One region of the Microbulbifer sp. TYP-18 genome, then DNA from elsewhere that is predicted to be linked to it. Evidence: predicted binding sites of a transcription regulator. Region 1 holds the regulator's gene; each other region holds the start of a gene.
The links. Region 1 encodes PhoB, which activates phosphate uptake and scavenging genes when phosphate is short. Its sites were predicted from a motif close to TGTCATAAANNTGTAACA; they were not measured.

Region 1 (7,201 bases):
TTGGTGCGTCGCGCAGACGGCGACCTGGAGGCCGACGAACTGCGCGATCTGCTCCCCGCCACCGGTTAACAGGCCCTAACCGGTTGCTGAAAAACCCTTTGCGGCTTCCATAAACCCGGGTTTGCGGCGCATGTCCGCAAACTCTCCACGACAAATCGAGCCGCCAGGCCTGAATTGCGATCCCGAAAATCCCTGCCAGGGGATTCCGCCGCAGTCAGCGGGCGGCGGTGGCCGCAGCGGCACCGTCGATCGCGGTGTAGTTGCGGTCATTGAAAACGCTTTCGTCGAAAGCGCCCTCACTCTTCGCCACGATGGTGCTGATGACAGAGTCCCCGGTGATGTTGATCGCGGTGCGCACCATGTCCAGCAGGCGGTCGACGCCTATCACTATGGCAATCCCCTCCAGCGGCAGGCCCACCTGCTGCAGAACCATGGCCAGCATGATCAGCCCGACGCCGGGCACACCTGCAGTTCCAATGGAAGCCAGGGTTGCGGTGAGAATGACTGTCAGATAGCCCGCCAGGCCTATGTCGATACCGTACAACTGGGCGATAAACACCGTGGCTACACCCTGCATGATGGCGGTGCCGTCCATGTTGATAGTCGCCCCCAGGGGGATAGTGAAGGCCGCCACCTTGTTGTCCACCCCCAGGCGCTTTTCCACCGTGGAGAGAGTCACTGGAATCGTCGCCGCCGAAGAGGCCGTGCTGAAGGCGAACACCATGGCCGGACGCATTTTTTTCAGCAGTTCGAGGGGGTTCAGTCCCGACAGCAGCTTGAGCAGAATCGAATAGACACCCAGCGCGTGCAGCAGCAGGGTCGCCAGCACTACCAGGAAATACTTGCCCAGCTGGAATATGGCATCGACACCCAGTTGCGCAATCTTGTTCGCCAGCAGGGCGAATACCCCATAGGGGGCAAATACCATCAGCACGCCGACCATGCGCATAATCACATCGTTGAGGTCACTGAAGAAATCGGCTACGCGGCGGCCGGCCTCGCCGGTGCGGGCTACGGCATAACCCATCAACAGCGCGAACACGATAATCTGCAGCATATTGCCCTTGGCCATGGCGTCCACCGGGTTGGTGGGAAAGATATTCACCAATACCTCCGACAGGGGTGGGGCCGGCTTGGGCTGAAAGGTCGCATCGGCCACCACGTCTGTCATGCCCATACCCGGCTGGAACAGCAGCGCCATGCACAGTGCCAGCGTGATCGCTGCAGCGGTGGTCACCAGGTAGAGCACCACGGTTTTGCCCGCCAGCATGCCCATGCGGCTGCCCTCGGACAGGGCGCAGGCGCCGCAGATCAGCGATACCAGCACCAGCGGTACCACCATCAGCTTCAACGAGGCGATAAATATGCGCCCGATGATGTCGAACAGGCCCTCTGTCAGGTAGCTGTTGATAAACTCGGTCACGCCGCTGCCCAGCAGTTGACTGGCATTGAGGAAATTCAGCAAAACGCCGACGACTATGCCCAGCAGCATCGCCATTACGATTTTGGTGGTGAGGCCCATAGCGATATCACTCTTCGGAAGGGTTCATTATTGTCTCGTGGGAAAGGGCACTATATCCGTCGCCGCGCCCCTGAGCAAAGGTCCAACCTTGCGGCTTGATCAACCCCACCGCCGAGCGGGTACAATGCGGCTTTGATTTTGCACCGAGGGCAGCGTTGTACCACTCTCCCTATGTTCCGCACGGAGCCTGGCTGGCTGAACCGCTGGAGGCTGTGCACGGCCAGCCGCCAGCGCGGCTGCGGCCCTGGCTGTTGTATCCGGGCTCGTTGACCGCGGCACTGAAGCAAGAGAGCCGCGGGTGCCTGGCCGTCAGGGTGCTCAGCCAAAGCTGGCGGCGACCGGCGCAGGAGGAGCGCCGCACACTGGGCCTGCGACCGCGCCAGCTCGCCCTGGTGCGCGAGGTGTTGTTGTGTGGCAGCGGTGTTCCCTGGGTTTACGCGCGCAGCGTGCTGCCCATGCGCAGTCTGCAGGGCAAGTCCCGCTATCTGCGCAGCCTCGACGACCGGCCGCTGGGAGAGCTGCTGTTCTGCGAGGCGGATATGCGGCGCGGCCCCATTCTGCTCAACCAGTTGCGGCGCAACCCGGACTGCCGGCTGGCGGAACTGGAGGACGCAGGGGACAGTGCCTGGGGGCGCCGCTCCACCTTCTGGTTGCGCGACAAGCCCCTGTTGGTGGCGGAGACCTTTCTCAGTAGCTTTCGCCCCGCGGGACCGCCCTGTACCGGCGCCGCCGGACAGCAGCCCAGCGATATAAAGCTCGGGGAGACAGAGTGATCAGTCAACAAATCGCCCAGCGCTGGCCGGCGGTACTGCCCTATTGGCAGCTTGCCCGCATGGACAGGCCCGTTGGCTGGATGCTGCTGCTGTGGCCCACCTGGTGGGCGCTGTGGCTGGCGTCCCCGGGGTGGCCCGGACTGCACCTGTTTGCGGTGTTTACCCTGGGAGTGTTGTTGATGCGGGCCGCCGGCTGCGCGGTCAACGACTTCGCCGACCGCAATGTGGACGGCCGGGTGAAGCGGACCGCAGCGCGGCCACTGGCCACCGGCGCGGTCAGTGCGGCCGGCGCACTGTGGCTGTTTGCCGGCCTGAGCCTGGCGGCCTTCCTGCTGGTGCTGACTACCAATGCATTGACGGTAAAGCTGTCGCTGCTGGCGGTGGTGCTGGCGGCCGCCTACCCATTCGCCAAGCGCTACACCCACCTGCCCCAGGTGGTCCTGGGCGCGGCCTTCAGTATGGGTATACCCATGGCCTTTGCCGCCAGCACCGGTGCAGTGCCGCCGCAGGCATGGCTGCTCTTCACCGCCAACCTGCTGTGGACAGTCGCCTACGATACCTTTTACGCGATGGTGGACAGGGACGACGACCTGCGTATCGGGGTCAAGTCCACCGCCATATTGTTCGGGGAAATGGACCGCGCCATGACCGGTGCCCTGCAGGGAATGACAATTTTTGCGCTGCTGTTGATCGGGCGGCAGTTTCAGCTGGGCGCTGTCTATTTGGTCAGCCTGGCGGCGGTCGCGGGCCTGTTTGTATACCAGCAGTGGCTGGTGCGGGAGCGCCGGCGCGAGGCCTGTTTCAAGGCTTTTATCAATAACAACTGGGTCGGCGCACTGATCTTTGCTGGAATTTTGGTGGACCAGTTCATCAATGGATAAAACCAGTGCCCAGATTTCCCGCCAGTGTTGGGATTAAATCCCCAATGCTCCGGCGATTGTTTCCCCCCGAATTTTTGCCCCGGTGATCGTTACCCATGGGTCATTAAATTAATGTGCAGGGCGTTCCGGCTGTCATATATTTGTCACTGAGTTGCCGTTAAATGTGCGTCGAACGGACATCACTTATGGGATCAGGATGCACAGTAAAACCATTCTAATCGTCGATGATGAAGCGTCAGTGCGGGAAATGCTGCGTGTGGCGTTGGAGATGGCAGACTACCGCTGTATCGAAGCGGAGAATGCCCAGGCCGCGCACGCCCTGGCAATCGATGAAAAGCCGGATCTGATGCTGCTGGACTGGATGCTGCCGGATATTTCCGGTGTAGAGCTGGCCCGCCGTCTCAAGCGGGACGAGTTGACCGCCTCGCTGCCGATTATCATGCTCACCGCCAAGGGCGAGGAGGATCACAAAATCAAGGGGCTGGAAACCGGCGCCGATGACTATATCACCAAACCTTTCTCCCCCCGGGAGCTGGTGGCGCGCCTGAAAGCGGTATTGCGCCGCGCCGGGCCGTCTTCACCGGAGGAGCCCCTCACCGCCGACAAACTGGTGCTCGACCCCATCTGCCACCGGGTCACCATCAACGGCCGGGCGGTGGATATGGGGCCCACCGAATTTCGCCTGCTGACTTTCTTCCTCTCCCATCAGGAGCGGGCCTATACCCGGGCCCAGCTGCTGGACCATGTCTGGGGTGGCAATGTGTATGTAGAGGAGCGCACCGTGGACGTGCATATCCGCCGTCTGCGCAAGGCGCTGAGCCTGGACGGCCACGAGCGCTATGTGCAGACGGTGCGCGGTACCGGCTATCGCTTTTCTGTGCAAACTGCGGAAAAAGTGTGACAATTCCCCCACGCGGGATCGGGGGTTCGCTGGACAGACCCGGGCCCCGGCGCGAAAGATTACCATACCAATAAAATGCCGGCGCCCAGAGCGAATGGTCGCTACGGACCTGCCCCCGCTCGAATCCAATGATGGAGAGAACCAACCACCATGCTGGAACGCAGTATCGGCGAACTCGCGCGCTTTCTGGTCATTGCTCTCGGCTGTATTATTTTCGGTTTCTCGTCTGGGAACTGGCTGTTAGCGATTGCCATGGGGCTTGCCATTTATGTGAGCTGGATGCTGTGGCAGCAAAGTCGCTTTAGCCTGTGGCTGGCCAACGGCCGCCGGGGTGCAGTGCCCACCATGTTTGGTATCTGGGGCGAGATCTTCGACGATTTTTACCGGATGCAGCGCCGTCACCGCCGCGAGAAACAGAAACTCCACACCATGTTGCGCCGGGTCCAGGACAGCACCGGCGCCCTGCGCGAGGGCATTGTGGCACTGGAGGATGGCGGCAATCTGGCCTGGTGGAATCCGGCTGGGGGCGAATTGCTGGCGCTGCAGCCCGGGGATACCGGTCAGCCACTGGTGAATTTTGTGCGCGATCCGGGTTTTGTCCGCCTGATGCACACTGGGGAGCCATCTGCCGGCACACCGCTGACCATGCCGGCGCCGGGGAACGAGGCGCGCACCCTGCAGCTGGAGGTCACCCGTTTCGGACGCGATGAGGCCTTGGTGATAGTTCGCGATATCACCCGCCTGCACAACCTGGAGCAGATGCGCCGGGATTTCGTCGCCAATGTCTCCCACGAGCTGCGCACACCCCTGACGGTGATCGCCGGCTATCTGGAAACCCTGGAAACCAGTGGCCAGGCACCGGCGGGCTGGCAGCGCCCGCTGCTGCAGATGCGCGAGCAGGCAGACCGTATGACCGACCTGGTCAACGACCTGCTACTGCTGTCGAGGCTGGAGACGTCCGAACTCGATCATGGTAGCGACAGGGTGTCGGTCAGGGAATTGATCGGGCAGGTCGCCCACGAGGCCCGCAGTTTCAGCGGCGGGCAGCATGAGATCAGCATCGATTGTAGCGGGGACGCGGTGCTGACCGGGGAGGCCTCGGAATTACACAGCGCCTTTGCCAATCTGGTACTGAATGCAGTCAGATACAGCCCGGAAGGCGGTCCCATCGCCCTGCGCTGGTGGGTGGATGAGCAGGGAGGCCACTTCTCCGTGCGGGACAGTGGTATCGGCATAGAGCCCATTCATATTCCGCGCCTCACCGAGCGTTTCTATCGTGTCGATGCGGGCCGCTCCCGGGACAGTGGCGGCACCGGCCTCGGCCTTGCCATTGTCAAACATATACTGCTGCGCCACGGCGCCGACATGACCATAGAAAGTACGCCGGGCTGCGGCAGTACCTTTGCCCTGCATTTCCCACCCCATAAACTGGACTCGGCAACGGCGGCCTGAGTTAGGGCCAACTTACTCGGTGTGAACAGACCTAGCAGGCTGTTGAAAAATACTTTCTCAACAGGCCCTAGTCTCCCAGCTCTTGCAGCAGCCGCTCAATACCGTCCCTGCGGTACGTCACCTCCTGGCCTTCGCTGACGGCCTGCGCCTGGTGGCCCAGGGTGACATGGTACAGTTGGCGTTCAGAGTCCCGCACCAGCAGGTGTTCGCGCCCGTCGTCATCCACAGGCAGTTGATCGGTGGATATCAGAGCGTCGCGCAGGGCGCGCAGGCGAGGCACATCCCGGTAGCGGTCCAGATCGCCGGAGAGGCGTTTCTTCATGCGTTCGCATTCGTGTAGGGCGGTGGCCGTCTCCCGGTACTTGGCGAAAAAAAATACCGCTGCAATGGCGAAGGCGATAACCACGGACATTTCAAACCACTCGGGCATCTCAACTCCCCTCTATTGTTTTGTGCCACACCATCAACTGGTTGTTGGCCGGTAGGTAATTCAGTTCCGTCCGTCGCAGGCCCGCCGCCTCCGCCAGGCTGTCGAGCCACTCCAGGTCGCGGATGCCCATGTCCGGGTCGCCCTGACGCAGGCTCTGATCGAAAGCGGCATTGCCCTGGCCCACAAACTCGCCGCCAATCTTAACAGGCCCGTACACGATCAGGCGCCCGCCGGGGCGCAGGGCCAGGGGCAGGTGCCGAAACAGGGCCTCTACCGTTACCGCGGACATTATGTGAAAGGTGTTAGCGGTAAAAATAGTGTCGGCTTGAACCGGTGGCCATTCGCCACTCACATCCAGCTGCAGGGGCGGCAGCAGGTTGGTCGCCGGTTCCGCTTCCAGCCAGGCGCGGATGCCCGGCAGCTTGTCAGCGCGGTCGGTGGTCTGCCAGCGTACATGGGGCAGGCGGGGGGCGAAATAGACCGCGTGCTGGCCGGTACCGCTGCCGATCTCCAGCAGGCACTGGGGGTCCGCCAGCAGGCGCTTTAGGTGAGATAGTATGGGTTCCCGGTTGCGCCCGCAGGAGGGTGCGTCCGGCAGAAGACCGTCGCGGGGCGCATTCATGACGCCTGCTCCCGGGTGAAGACCCAGTCGTTGCCCTGCGACAACTGGGGGTTAAAGGCATAGCCAGCCTCGGTGAAGGCTTTCAGTTCTGCGGCCTTCGTCACCCGGTGGTCTATGGCCCAGCGGCTCATCAGGCCGCGCGCTTTCTTGGCGAAAAAACTGATCATCTTGTATTGGCCGTTCTTCAGGTCCCTAAAATGTGGGGTGACAATCTCGGCCTGCAGTTCTTTTGGCTGCACCGACTTGAAATACTCATTGGATGCCAGGTTGACCAGTTCGCGGCTTTTCAGTGCACCCAGCTGTGTATTTAATGCCCGGGTGATCTTGTCACCCCAAAAATCGTAGAGGTTGTTGCCGCGGGCGTTGGCAAACTTGGTGCCCATCTCCAGGCGATAGGGCTGCATCAGATCCAGCGGCCGCAGCAGGCCATAGAGGCCGGACAGAATACGCAGGTGTTTTTGCGCATAGGCGAAGTCGCGTTTGCCCATGGTCTCCGCATCGAGACCAGTATATACATCGCCTTTGAAAGCGAGCAGCGCGGGGCGGGAGTTTTTCTCGGTAAATTTTCGCTTCCAGCTCTGGAAGCGGTCGTAATTCAAGGTGCCCAGCTTATCGGAGAT
Region 2 (7,201 bases), 320 kb from region 1:
GTGATCCCCCTCCTCGGGTTTGGCGAGACCGAGCTTGCGTCCCATGAGCGCCGCATAGTGATCCGTCAGCTGTGGCTGAAAATCTTCCAGGGAGTCCCGCAATGTGTCGGTGCTGACCAGCGCGGAAAAAGCGTGCGCCAGGGCGTTCAGATTCCACAACACCACCCCCGGTTGTTGCTCGAAGGCGTAACGGCCCGTGTGGTCGGAATGGTTGCAGATAAATTCCGGCTCGTAATCGTCGAGAAAGCCGTAGGGACCGAAATCGAAAGTGTCGCCGATAATCGACATATTGTCGGTGTTGAGCACCCCGTGGGCGAAGCCCTGGGCCTGCCAGGCGGCCACCAGCTCGGCACTGCGCCTCACCGCGAAGCGCAGCAGTGCCTCGGCCCGCTCCGGCGGCGGCAGGGAGAGACTCTGGGGCAGGAAGCGCCGGCAGACAAAGTCAATCAGTTGCTGTAGTGCCTGCAGTTGCCGGGTGTAGAAGAGGTACTCGAAATGGCCGAAGCGCACATGGGTGCGCGCAACCCGAATCAGCATGGCGCCGGTTTCAATGCTTTCACGGGTCACCGGTTCGTCGCTGCCCACCAGGCAGAGGGCGCGGGTGCTGCGGATACCCAGGCCGTGCAGTGCTTCTCCGGCAAGGTATTCGCGAATAGTCGAGCGCAGCACCGCGCGCCCGTCGCCAAAACGGGAATAGGGCGTCTTGCCGGCACCTTTCAGGTGCAGCTCCCACAGTCGCTGGTCCTGTTCTATCTCGCCCAGCAACAGCGCGCGGCCGTCCCCAAGGTCGGGATTGTAGACCCCGAACTGGTGGCCGGTGTACTTCATGGCGAAGGGCCGGCTGCCCGGCAGCAGACGCTTGCCGCAGCCGATGGCGGCCCAGGCCGGGTCGCCGGCTGTGGCGGGGTCTATACCCAGCAGCGTCAGCACCTGTGGATTGACGTGCAGCAGGCGGGGGTGTTCAAACGGCGTGGGTGCAACCCGGCTGCCAAAAACCTCGCCGAGGTCGGCGTAGCGGTGGCTGAGGGCAACTTGGGTCAACTTCTTCATTGTGGGCTCAATTGCAGGCTGAGGGGCTGGTTCTGCCAATGCTCCGACTCCTGGTACAACAGATCCTCGATAGCGGGATGTCGATCCAGCCACGACTGGTGTACGCGCAGAGTGTAGCCGCCCGCGTGGGCAACCAGTTGCAGCTCGCCGGCGTTGCGGTCACTGCGGTCCCGGTGAATGGTACAGGCCAGCCGCAGGCACAGCAGCAGGTCCGGACTGGGGTGGAAGCCGTAGTGCTCCCGCGGCGGTTTGATGCGCCCGCGCTGATTGCGCACCAGGTGCGCGATGTTTTCCTGCTCGCTGGTACCGAAACCCGCCAGGTCCGCGTGTTCGATCATATAGGCGCCCAGCCTGCGGAAGTCGCTGTGGGACAGGGCCAGACCCAGCTCGTGCAGTTGCGCGGCCCAGCGCAGGCGCCGGTGTTCGTCGTCGGACTGGGGGCGCAGCTGCGACAAAAAGTGCAGGGCTGTGTCACCGACGCGCTGCGCCTGGCGCCGGTCCACCCGGGATTGCTGCATCAGCGCTGCCACCGTATCGCTGCGCCTGTCGCCGCCGTGCAGGCGACCGGCGAGATCGTGCACTATGCCCTCGCGGATGGCGTAGGGGGAGACGCGCATGGCGCGGATATCGAGTTCACAAAAGATGCCGTGCAGTATCGCCAGGCCGGCGGCAAACACCGGTCGTCGTTCCGGCTCCAGGCCGGCCAGGTCGATCTCCTCCACCCGGGGGGTGTCGGCCACCTTTGCGGCGAGTTGGTCCAGCGCCTGCCGCTCGATCTCCCCCGGCTCGCCACGATTGAGAATCCGGGCGACGGATTTGATGGTGCCGGAAGCGCCGATCACTTCGGCCCCGTCGGCCAGGTGCTGCAGTTCCTGCAGCTCCGCCCGTGCAGCGCGGCGCGCGCGCTGGAAATTATTGCCATTGGCGGTGCGAATTATGCCGTCGGTGAAAAAACGCCTGCTGTATGAGACGCAGCCCATAAACAGGCTCTGTAACTGCTGTGGGGTTTCGACCCCGCGCACCAGCTCGGTGGAGCCGCCGCCGATATCGATGACACAGCGCTGTTGCGGGGGGCCGGTGGCAGCGGCCATCACACCGCTGTAGATAAGGCGCGCCTCCTCGATGCCGCTGATAATATCGATGGGCACGCCGAGGATGGATTCCGCCCGCTCCAGGAAGTCGTCGGCATCGCGGACCAGGCGCAGGGTATTGGTGCCGACACAGCGCACATGGTTCGCCGGCAGGCCGGCCAGCACCGGGCGGAAGCGGTGCAGTGCCGCAAGGGCCCGTTCTGCCACCGCCGGGTCCAGGTGGCGCTCTGGGTCCAGGCCCTCTGCCAGGCGCACCATGGAGCGGTCGGTGTGCAGGCGCACCATACGCTGTTCACGAAACTCCGCCAGCAACAGGTGGAAGCTGTTGGACCCCAGGTCCAGTGCGGCATAGCGTTCGATGTCCTGCTCCATGCACTACTCAGTCAATAAACTGTCATCTGAATGTAGCAAACTGCCCTGCTATGATTAACCCGGCAGTCAATCAGTCCCCTTGTTCCCCCGCTGATTGCCGTCCCTGAAATCCACTGAGGTAAGGGTATGCAGGCACTCACTTCCAGTGCCGGGGCCCGACCGGGAATCGGATTGGCCCGGGTCCATTTTGATCGGACGTTTTTGCATGCCCAATAATACGCCCCTCTACCCCAAAGAGCTAAGCTGGCTCTCTTTCAACGAACGTGTGCTGCAGGAAGTGGAGGATGAGAGTGTGCCCGTTATCGAGCGGGTGCGCTTTCTCGGGATCTTTTCCAGCAACCTGGATGAATTCTACCGTGTGCGGGTGGCGGATGTGCGCCGCCTGGCCGCGTTTGCCAAGGGGCCGGAACAGAGAGACAGGTTCCGCGAACTGTTGAACAGAATCAACGAAAAGGTGTTGCGGCTTCAGCACCGCTCCTTTGCCGCCTACAGCAAGGTGTTGGCGGATCTCGACAGGCACCAGATCCACATAGTCAACGAAGATCAGTTGTGTGAACGCCAGCTCAGTTTTGTGGAAAATTATTTTCACGACGAAGTACTGCCGGAGCTAGAGCCCTTCTTTATCGATGACCGCGACACCATGCCGCTGCTCAATGAGGTCAGTATTTACTTCGCCATTTACCTGCGCCTTGAGGACGGTTCCGAACGGTTCGCGGCGATGGAGATCCCCACCGACAATCTGCCGCGTTTCGTGACGATTCCACCGCGCCGGGACCGGCAGGAAAAAGTTTACATAGTGCTCGACAACATCATCCGCGCCTGTCTGGCGGAGGTGTTCCGCAATGTGTTGCCGATCAAGTCCGCACAGGCCTATATGTTCAAAATCAGCCGCGACGCGGAGCTGGAGCTAGGAGAGTATATAACCCAGAACATCGTCGACCGTGTGACCAAATCCCTGAAAAAGCGCAAACAGGCAGACCCGGTACGCCTGGCCTACGATGCCAGCATGCCGGAGGTACTGTTGCAGCTGGTGAAGAAGAAACTGAAGATGGGGCGCTATGACAGCTATACACCCGGAGGGCGCTACCACAACTCCAAGGATTTTATGGCCTTTGCAGCGGACTCGGCGCGGCTCTGCTACAAGCGCCCGAAACCGATTCTGATCCTGCCGCGGGGGGAAAGTGTATTCGACCAGCTGAGGCGGCGCGACCAGCTGCTGTATTACCCCTACCACAGCTTCCGCGCCATCACCAACCTGCTGATATCGGCCGCCATCGATCCCCAGGTACGGGAAATCCGTATCAATCTCTACCGGGTGGCGAAAAATTCACGTGTGGTGGCGGCGCTGGTGAACGCAGTGCGCAATAACAAGCGGGTCACGGCGGTGGTGGAATTGCAGGCGCGCTTCGATGAGCTGGCCAATATTCACTGGTCCAATGAACTGCGCGACGCCGGGGTCAATGTCATCTACGGCGTTCCAGGACTGAAGGTGCACTGCAAGCTGATTTCCATCCTGCGCCAGGAGGGCGGCGAGCGGGTTTACTACAGCCACCTGGGCACGGGCAATTTCAACGAGAGCACTGCCAGGGTCTACTGCGATTTCAGCCTGCTTACCAGCGATCAGGGGCTGGGGCAGGATGTTTACCAGGTGTTCGAGTTTATCCAGTACACACATCAGCGCCCCACCTACAACTATATCGCGGTGTCGCCCTACACCAATCGCCCGGCGCTGATCGCCGCCATCGACCGGGAGATCGAAGCCGCCGAGGCGGGCAGGGAAGCGGCGCTGTTTTTCAAGTGCAACAATCTGGTGGACAGCCAGGTGGTGGAGCGGCTCTACCGCGCCAGCGCCGCCGGGGTCAGGGTTCGTATCATAGTGCGGAGCATGTGCTCACTGGTGTGTGAAACCTCGGGGCTGTCCGACAATATAGAGGTGATCAGCCTGGTGGATAAGTACCTGGAGCACGCGCGGGTATACCTGTTCCACAATGACGGGGACCCCCAGGTGTGGCTGTCATCCGCCGACCTTATGACCCGCAATCTGGACCACCGGGTGGAAGTGACTTTTCCCATCACCGATGAAATGCACCGGGATTCCATCAAAAAAATTATGGAACTCCAGTGGAGCGACAATCATAAGGCGCGGGTGCTGGATGCGGAGCAGAGCAACACCCGTATCGCCAACCGGGGCACTGGGCGGGACCTGCGGGCCCAGGATGCTATCTATACCTACCTGAAGCGGCAGAAGTTGTCGGAGCAATGACTTTGGTGCCGGCTTTTTCAGCAACCTGTTAGCGATTAAAACCCACCATTTGCCCGCGGCTGAACGAGAACCGGTAGCGCTCGCCGGTCCTCAACTGGTCCCGACAGCGGGATTGGACCACTATCCGCGGGTATTGGGGGGTCACCACCCAGGTGCCGTAATCCCCCCTGGGGCCCCGCTCAATCAGAGTGAAATAACCGCCGCCCGCGCAGTTAGGGGTGCCTTCGCAGGATTTGTAACTCCAGACATAGGCGCTGACATCGTATTCCTGTGGGAGCTTGTCCGATGCGCGGAAAGGAGTGTCCGGGTCGCCTGTGGTGATAAAGAGGTCGGCAAACGTCAAATGGCTGAAGCCGCGCGCCCCGTTGCTGCACCTGGTTGTGTGCCGGAGGACGCCGTTGCTGTCCCTGCCTTTGACCCCGGGCATTTCACTGGGCAGGTAGCCACAACCCTGGGCCAGCAGAAGGTATAGAGCGCAGATAGCTGCCGCTGGGGCGCGAAAGCGCACACCTTTCTCCTTTGGGGAAAATTCCTTGCCTATTAACCCTGCAATCCAATGGATGATCCCTCAGCGATTGGATTGTCGCCCATGAAAACCAGTGCAATTACACGGAATCGCCTGCTTTTCAAGGGCTTGCGCCGGCCTGTACCGCATTATCCTGGCAGCTTGGTTTGTCGCCGGGATAATAAAGACTATAGCGCTAAATTATTGCGTGGGTTGGGCAGTGTTACTGCGGCGCCGGAAGCGCCACTTGCGCCGATAGGGAAAGGCGCTCTCGATATGTCCCGCGCGTATCCGCTCCTGCAGGTGCTGCCAATAGCGGTAATCGTATAAGTCGCTGTGCTCATCTTCGAATGCTTCGCGGGCGGCGTGATTGCCGGAAAAGAAGAGGCGGAACTCCTGCGGAAAGACGTCATTCTCGTTCACTGTGTACCAGGGGATATCCGCCAGCTCCTGTTCCGGCATATGGGTGTCGGGAATCCTGCGGAAGTTGCAGTCGGTGAGCGGGCAGAGTTCGTCGTAGTCATAGAAAACCACCCGTCCATGCCGCGTTACGCCAAAGTTCTTCAACAGCATATCGCCGGGGAAAATATTCGCCGCCGCCAGCTGCTTGATCGCGTTGCCGTACTCCTCCATGGCTTCGCGCACCTGGTCCCCGCTGGCGTGCTCGAGATAGAGGTTGAGAGGCTCCATGCGCCGCTCTACATAAAGGTGCCTGATGATGACCCACTTGTCGTCCATATGCAGCTTGGAGGGCGCCAGCGCCTGCAGTTCCTCCAGCAGTTCGTCGCTGAAACGGTTGCGGTAAAAAATAAAATTGGTGTACTCCTGGGTATCCGCCATGCGGCCGACCCGGTCGGAGCGGGATACGAACTTGTATTTTTCCCGCACTATTTTTTCGGTGACTGTCTTGGGCCGGTCGAACCTGTCCTTGATCACCTTGAACACCACCGGATAGGAGGGCAGCGTGAAGACGCTCATGACCATACCGCGAATCCCCGGAGCCACCACAAACTTGTCGTTGCTCGTTTTCATATGGGCGAGAATATGCCGGTAAAACTCGGTTTTGCCGTGCTTGTGAAAACCGATGGAGTTGTACAGCTCCGAGCGCTCTTTCAGTGGCATTATGGTGGACAGGAAGCGTACGAAGCGCGATGGAATAGGCGCGTCCACCATGAAGTAGGAGCGGGTAAAACTAAAAATGATACTGGCGGAGTCGTTGCGGTACAGCACAGTGTCGACAAAGATTCCGCCGCGGCCGTTGTTCAGACAGGGCAGCAGCAGGGGAATCACCTGTCCGTCGAACATCATGCGCCCCACCAAGTAGGCGGCCTTGTTGCGGTAAAATACCGACTCCAGCATATCCACCCGCAGCAGCCTGTCGTCCGCCAGCCCGGCCAGCGGCCGGGCCCGCAGCACGGCGCAGATATTCTCAACATCCCGCGGCAGCTTTTCCCAGGGGATGGAGAAGCCGTAATCAGTGAGAATGTCCCCGATCATGGATTCGAGGCCGTCGGCACCACTGTAGCTGATGTAGATGCTGTAATCCCGCAGCGGCTTGTCGTCGGGGGTGCGCGAAGGCTTCACAAACAGGTTGCTGTCGTGGATATGCGCGTGCTGGAACTGGCTGCAAAACACCGAGTTGAAAAAGGTTTCGGCAATTTCGTAGTTGCTGTGATTGGCGATCAGCTGGGCAAAGGTGTGGCGGGCGTCACGCCACAGCGCCAGCGCCGCCGTGTCCTTGCTGGTGACCGAGTGCACCAGCTTGAGCACCTGGTTGACTTTGGTTTTATAGAGGTCGATGCGCTCCCGGTTGGCCTGGTGCGCCTCGTGCCAGGCGGCCCTTTCGAAGCGCGCCTTGGCCCCCAGGGTGATGTTCTGAAAATCGGCGAAGTAGGCGTCGAAGCCATTGAGGATCGTCTT
Region 3 (7,201 bases), on a different contig from region 1:
TCACGACAGTGATCGGGGACTGCACATCAGCGTTGCGGATAACGGCCCCGGTATCAGCGAAGACCAGTGGCGCAAAGTGACCCAGCGGGGTGTGCGCGCGGACGAGCGACAGCCGGGGCAGGGCATAGGTCTCGCGATTGTGATCGATATAGTACACAGCTATGGCGGTGATATCGCCGTGGCGCCGTCGGCGATGGGAGGCGCGGAGATCTCCATCGACCTCAAATAAGCCGGCGCGTCCACAGCGCAAATCTCACAGGCCATAGTCCGCCGCCACCTGCAGCGCAGCGTTGCCCCGCTCGCTCCCACCGGGTGTCACCTGTCGCCAGAGGCTGTCCGCCAGCGCCTGCACCGGCACTTTGCGACCCTCGGCCAGCCAGAGGGCGATACTGGCGGCCACATCCGGCCACTGGATACACACGCCGGTGGGATCGGTGGCCAGCCAGCTGCCGATACTGTCGGCATCCAGGTTTTTCACCACCTGTGCCAACTGCAGCATCGAGAGCGCCCGGGCGTTGGCTTCCTGTTCGAACTGTCCCGCCAGGGGGCGGCTGAGGATGGGCTTGCCCAGTGCCAGCGTCTCCGCGATCAGCTCGAAGCCGCTGTTGCAGATGACCGCCTGCGCGGAGGCCAGGTCCCGCTGGAAGCCGCCCACCGAGGGGGGGCGCAGAAGCAGATTCTGTGCCGCGGCGAGGTCGGTGGGCACACCGTAGACGATAAACCGCTGGGGTAGTTTGGCCAGTTCCCGCAACAGGGTTTCGTGGTGCTCGAACGGCAGGTAGACGAGGATATGATCACCGTCGCTGGCGTCCCCGCTGTGGGTTTGGGCAATGGGCGGCAGAATAGGGTTGCCGAAGTGATACCAGTGGTTGCCGAGGCCGGTCTTTGTGGGTGCGAACAGCCGCAGTATGGCGCGGGCCAGCCAGTTGTGGCGCGGCGCCGGTATTGGATAGGCAAAGGCGTACTGGTGCCCCAGGCCGAGGCTGTCTCTGCCGCGATACCTGGCCGCCCAGGCGGACACAGGTTCGAAATCGCTGATCACCAGATCGTAGTCGCGCACCGGCAGCGCGCGGATGTCCCTGAACAGCCGGCCGGGGTGCAGTTGCCTGGCGGTCGCCAATTGGTCGATCCTGCCCTTGCGGTGCACAAAAGTCAGCCCTTCACGCCACCAGAAGTCCCCAAACGCGTCCATGCTGAACAGTTTGTCGCGGGGGCGGCCAGTAAACAGCCACTGCACTTCCAAGTGCGGGTGGTTTTGCAGCGCCTTGGCCATGGCCCGGGCGCGGGAAATATGTCCATTGCCCGTACCCTGTACCCCATAGAGTATTTTCACAGCACAACTCCGCCCAGTGCCAGGCCGACACCGGTGCCCAGCGCCGCGCCGGCACACACATCGGTGGGGAAGTGTACACCCAGGCCGACACGCGAGGTGCCCACGCCCGCGGCCCAGCAGTAGCCCAGGGCGCACAGGGGGCTCAATAGCTGGGACGACAGGGTGACGAACAGGAAGGCGCCGGAGGTGTGCCCGGAAGGCAGGCTGAAACGGTCACTCGCGACAATGATCGAGCGCATGCCGGGAATCGCCTGCGGCGGGCGCAGCCGCCGGGTGGTGTTTTTGATGGTCCAGTAGAGGGATCGCTCCACGGCGAAGGCGGCGCCACAGATGTATAAAAACTTGATCGCAGCGGCGGTGCCGCTGACCAGTGCCACTGCCAGGGGCGAGAGCAGATAGAGCCAACCGTCCGCGGACCTGGACAGCCACAGATAGCTTTTGCAGGACGAGGGTCTCGAAGCGCGCTGCACCATACGCAGGGCCAGTGACACGTCGAAACTTTTGATAGTGACGGCTAGGTTTCGCATGGGAGCCAACTTAGGCGGCACAGATTGCGCAGTGTTGACAGATTTATGTCAGGAAAATGAAATTTGGAGGGGTGGGCTCCGGAAACCTCTGATACATTGATTACTACCCCAGCGAAGCCTGTGGCACCGCTTGGCGAAGGTCAGGGCTGCTTGTCCTTGAGGAGCCAACACGTTCAATTGACGCCACAGGCCCTGGGTAAGGGCTTGCCGGCCGCAAATCACGCGTTACAGGCCTGATTTGCGGCCCCAACCTTCCTGCCTATATAGCAGGTGCTGGCATATCTTTTTCCGCAGCCTATTGGCTACCGGGTCGGGCGTAAAGTTTTACTCTTCATCTATAACTTCCCAATGGGTTCCATTGAATTCATAGGCCCGATCTTCCCCTGTTCTAATTACCTCTCTAAGCCCGTCATGGTAGATAGAAGACGAGTAGGTGGCCTTATGAGTAAAACTCACGATTTTACCTTTTTGGACGTTGTCACTTGGAAGATAAAACTCTCCAGCCCAGGCCCCATCTGCTGTACTGACGTAAATAATATCGTACTCGGACAGCAAGCCTGCAATATTATCATTAAATTTGCCCAGTGCTAACTTCGTGTTTATTTCAACTGTGAAATCCAGTGCGACGGTTGACATTTGCGGCGATTTGTCCGTAAAAAATGACAGGTACACGCCAGCCACTGGTGTATCTACAAATTTTAGTTTTACTTGATTGGTATTATTTTGGGTAACTTCGATGCGTAGGTCATCCGTTGATAAAAGCCTTAAACTTAATTGCTCAACATCAAATTTATCGCTGTAAAGCTCAAAAATATACTCATCGCTGGTTTTATCGTAACGTCGCATTGTAACGATGTCGGATGGAATATACTGGGTTCCGATATTAACCAGATAGTCATCGACTACTTTTTTACCAAACAAATCATCGATTCCATTTGCTGATGGCCATCCGTCCGCATGACCAAATCCATGATTATGATAATACTCATGTATTAACGCCTGCCAACCCTCTATCTGCTTGCTGTAGGTTCCCGTTGCCATATAACCCATCAGTGTGGGATGCATCCAGATTACGTGACTGTTCTCTGACATGGAGGTTGCAATAAAGCTTAACGCTGATGCAGTCGCCAAACCCCATACATCGTTATCAATCCACAAGTCAGTATTTACAGCAGATACTGACTTGGCAAAATAAGTATCTATTGCATAGTTTTCAGCGGTATCTCCGTAGTTTTTACAGGTGGAATTATCGTTGCAAATAAGCTTTAAGTGTTCAGTCACTTCATTTAAACTTTCCGGAGAGTTCATCATAAAGCGATCATAAATTTGAGCTTTTTCAGAGTTCGAGCGCTCCACGTTATTCAAATAACGCGAATTGGAAGTCTGAACGTGTATCCTTTGTGCCTGATAGTTAATGACTGAATTCGATATTGATTCAGAGTTGATAACTGTGGCACCAGTCCATTCAGTGGCAATATTTGCCTTTGAGTAAGCCGGCAGTGAAGGTTCCAAGGTTACCTTGAATACATTGTTATTCAATGCCAGATTTAATTTGTTTAATGTATAAGGCGTATTGTTTGTCAGCGTATTGTCTGTTATGGAAATGTTGCTTAGGTCGACTTTTGCAGGCTTGTTGAGTTCAAGTATATGGCTTAATAATAATTGTGAGGATTTGGCTGCCTTGGTTTGTGTTTTATCCAGCTTGATTCTAATTAATCTGTTGTTTTGGTATTCTACAGTTTCGCCTTGCTGGTTGGTCTCCTGTTTTATCCGATAGTCAAATTGTGTGCTGGCATCTTTTGCCCAAATTCGGTTTCTATAGCTGGATTGAAGCGGTGCAATAAGATTTGTATCTGAACTTTTTTCACCGATCTTGACAGTATCCGTCATACCGTTAACACATTTTCCAAGCTGATAAGGCCACTGGTAATTCAGTAACCAGCCCGCTGGAATGCTGCATTCAAAATCAAGTGAATCTGAAGGATTATTTATCTGAACAATAAATACGGTATTTTCTTCTAGCGCATTTTTCGTATTTATTTGACCAATATCATATTGGTAAGCGCTGTCACCTCCCAACGCTTCTGGCTTTAAAGTCACAGTCACGCGGTCCGCAGCTGTCTCTACTCCATCGCTTACCTTTACTTCAAAGATATACTGGGCCTCGGTTTCCAAGCTCACAACGGAAAAATAAGGAAGCGCAGTCATACTATTGTGGAGTAAAACCTGGGGGCCTGAAATCTGTGTCCAGTGATAGGTCAGGTTATCGCCGTCTGCATCCGTTGAAGCCGATGCATTTAGACTGATATTTTGCTTCGGTAACTGAACGGTGAAGTCAGCGCCTGCATTGGCTACCGGTGCATGATTGTCAGCTACAGATGCCCGGGCATCAATGATAATACTTCTGCTCGCTGTGGATGTGCCATCCGATACAGCTACTTCAAAGATAAAACTTGTATCTTCGGATAGGCTTGGAAGGTCAATGGTTGCTTTTGCCTGACCTGCATTCGCTATAGGTAGCGTCAGGCCTTGTATTTGGGTCCATTGATACGTTAAGGCATCTGACTGTTCGTCATAAGAGCCACTGGCATCAAGGGTAACTGCTGTAGGCGTTTGTACTGTTATTTCTGGCTCCAATACTACAATAGGTGCTGTATTGACCGTAGTATCTTCACCTCCACATTCCACTGCATTCAACTCAATCAGTAACCATGCCTCTTGACCCCAGTTAGGGTCAGCTACCGATGTTGGAGCGTCCGGTGACGGTTTGTCAGAGGAGCCGGCCCACCATTTGGCTTCGTATAAGTTGCCATCAAGGCAGACTTGATTGCCCCCTGAGTAATTTTTACTCTGCCATTCCTCGGCGGAGAAGGCTAAGCCCGGCAGAAATATCGATCCCGCCAGGAAAATTCTTATTAGAGCTCTCATGTGTATAGATCCTTTGTACTTATTAGTAGTGCGTAACTTTTTTACCTGCCAGTGCAGTATAAAAAATACTTATATTTACAACTGCCTATCACGTCTCAGATTATTTGTGCCAAATTATCAGGCCGCTGATAAATTGATCCCTCCTGGAGTTGGTATGTAAAAGGCTCGCCGGGACTTTATATGTCCAGGCTGGTGGCGCTTGTGCGCTGACTCTCTATCGAAACTCAACCGGTTACACGCATGATTTGCAGTCCGGGTATTTTTGTTTGGAATAGCAACCTGCTGGCGAAATTTTTTCCATTAATTTTCTGGGGAAGTGTCCTTGATCCAGTAGTAAAATAAATTGTGGAGTTACTGCGTACTGGTTGTGGAGTCTCTGATTAATTCGGTGCAACCTCAGGCTTTGCGTCGAGTCCGCGAGTAAGGTGCAGTCGCGCAGGAATGCCGGTTGTCTTTCAAGCGGCAGCAACGTATTGGGTGGGCTCGACGCAAAGCCCCACAGGTTCCGCTGTATTGGCGAGCGGATTCACGAGCAGGTGCCCGATGGTGGCTACTATGTGCGCCCTGCGATTGTGCGCATTGCGCACGATGCGGAAATCGTACAGGCGGAGACCTTTGCGCCGGCCCTTTATGTCATGACCTACCGTGATCTAGCAGGCTGTTGAAATTCGAAGAATTTCGACGCCTGCTACCGGAATATGGATGTTCCGGCAAAATCGGCGACGCCTAGGTCGTTGATTTTGAGAGAAAAGTGAAAATCACATTTTTCGCTTTTCGTGTTTTGAAAAAGGCAGGATGCCTTTTTCAACAACCTGCTAGGGGAAGCCATCAATATTCAAAACGGTGTCCCGCAGGGCCTGTCTTCGGCGATTTTCACCGAGAGTATGCGCAAAGCGGAGTTGTTCCTGGCATCGGTGGGTTCTGACTGCGGTATAGCGAACGTGAATATCGGTACTGCCGGGGCGGAAATCGGCGGTGCCTTTGAGGGCGAAAAGGATACCGGTGGCGGACGTGAATCCGGTTCTGACGCCTGGAAACACTATATGCGCCGCACCACCAATACCATCAGCTATGGTGGTGAATTACCCCTGGCTCAGGGAATCGTTTTTGAATAAGGTGTGATAACGTCGGGTGCCTGTTACCTATTCCAGTGGCAATCTCTGGCAGCGGGCCACTGAATGAAGATGTATTCGCCTTGAGGCCGCGGTGATTTATGACTAGATGCAAAATAAAATCCCATAATGAGCGCTACTACCCCGCTGACACCCTTGGACTGGAAGCCGAAGAGATGCGGCGACTTGGCCACAAAGTGGTGGATCTGGTTGTCGACCGCCTGGTGCACAGGCATGTTGAAGATGCCGTGCTTACGGGTTCGTCTGCCGACTTGATGGCGGCCCTTGGCGCTCCCTTGCCGGACGCGCCGATGGATCCGGACGAGTCACTGGCATTGCTCGCCGAAGTCGCCTTGCAGCATCAGCAAAGAGGCGACCACCCCCGTTATTTTGCCAGGGTGCCCGGCCCCAGTTCGTTTGCCGCGATTCTCGGTGAATGGCTGGGGACCGGGTTCAACACCATCGCCGCGTCCTGGGCCGGCGGTTCGGGTCCGGCGACACTTGAGCTCATCGTTATTGAATGGTTGCGGCAGTTAATGGGCTTTCCCGAAGGAAGCGAAGGTATCCTGGTCAGCGGCGGGTCCCACGCCAGCCTGACAGCTTTTTCCGTGGCCCGCTCGGTTTGCGGCAAGGGCGTCGTTTACCTGACCGACCAGACGCACTCGTCACTGGTCCGCAACCTGAAAGAAATGGGGTGGCCGGAGCAGCATATCCGCGTGCTGGAGAGTGACGAGAACTACAAAATGTCGATGGAGCGCCTGACGCGCGCCATCGGGGAAGACAGGGCTGCAGGCAGACGCCCTTCGATGGTCATTGGAACCGCCGGCACCACCAACGCGGGAACTGTCGACCCACTGCATGAAATCGCGGATATGTGTCACCGGGAAGATCTGTGGTTTCATATCGATGGCGCCTACGGGGGGCCGGCCGCCATTACCCAAAAGGGGCGTCAGTACCTATCCGGGATCGAGCGGGCCGATTCACTGGTCCTCGATCCCCATAAATGGCTGTTTCAACCCTATGACGTTGGCTGTGTTCTGGTTCGTCGTCCCGGTGCACTTGAGCGTTGTTTCAATATGAATCCGGAGTATCTGAAGGACGTTGAAGCCGGCGCGGGCGAAGTGGATTTTCGAAACCGCAGTTTGGAGCTTACACGTCGATCACGCGCGGTAAAGCTCTGGATGAGTTTGCGCACTTATGGTGTCGGGCGGTTTCGGACGGCGATTGATCAGGGCATCAAACTGGCAGAATTTGCCGAAACCCATTTGCGCTCCAGACCGGATACCTGGGAGGTGGTCACG

Region 2: ppk1 (polyphosphate kinase 1) is a predicted target of PhoB. The motif match lies at 2,534-2,551, and genes of this name have one in related genera.
Region 3: ABVT36_RS11000 (phosphatase PAP2 family protein) is a predicted target of PhoB. The motif match lies at 1,894-1,911, and genes of this name have one in related genera.

What each region holds. Positions count from the first base shown of each region.
Region 1 is NZ_JBFRBC010000002.1:356,863-364,063, reverse strand. Features, by position in the region: gene ABVT36_RS03675 (hypothetical protein) at 1-69, shown strand, start outside; gene ABVT36_RS03670 (dicarboxylate/amino acid:cation symporter) at 215-1,522, opposite strand; gene ABVT36_RS03665 (chorismate lyase) at 1,618-2,295, shown strand; gene ubiA (4-hydroxybenzoate octaprenyltransferase) at 2,292-3,176, shown strand; gene phoB (phosphate regulon transcriptional regulator PhoB) at 3,373-4,077, shown strand; gene phoR (phosphate regulon sensor histidine kinase PhoR) at 4,228-5,529, shown strand; gene ABVT36_RS03645 (hypothetical protein) at 5,597-5,959, opposite strand; gene ABVT36_RS03640 (DUF938 domain-containing protein) at 5,961-6,581, opposite strand; gene yaaA (peroxide stress protein YaaA) at 6,578-7,201, opposite strand, start outside.
Region 2 is NZ_JBFRBC010000002.1:31,880-39,080, reverse strand. Features, by position in the region: gene ABVT36_RS02400 (YdiU family protein) at 1-1,050, opposite strand, end outside; gene ABVT36_RS02395 (Ppx/GppA family phosphatase) at 1,047-2,513, opposite strand; gene ppk1 (polyphosphate kinase 1) at 2,719-4,776, shown strand; gene ABVT36_RS02385 (hypothetical protein) at 4,805-5,284, opposite strand; gene aceK (bifunctional isocitrate dehydrogenase kinase/phosphatase) at 5,483-7,201, opposite strand, start outside.
Region 3 is NZ_JBFRBC010000011.1:97,702-104,902, forward strand. Features, by position in the region: gene ABVT36_RS10990 (ATP-binding protein) at 1-229, shown strand, start outside; gene ABVT36_RS10995 (MJ1255/VC2487 family glycosyltransferase) at 254-1,333, opposite strand; gene ABVT36_RS11000 (phosphatase PAP2 family protein) at 1,330-1,860, opposite strand; gene ABVT36_RS11005 (hypothetical protein) at 2,185-4,788, opposite strand; gene ABVT36_RS11010 (aldehyde dehydrogenase family protein) at 5,214-5,453, shown strand; gene ABVT36_RS11015 (aldehyde dehydrogenase family protein) at 5,616-5,903, shown strand; gene ABVT36_RS11020 (aspartate aminotransferase family protein) at 6,002-7,201, shown strand, end outside.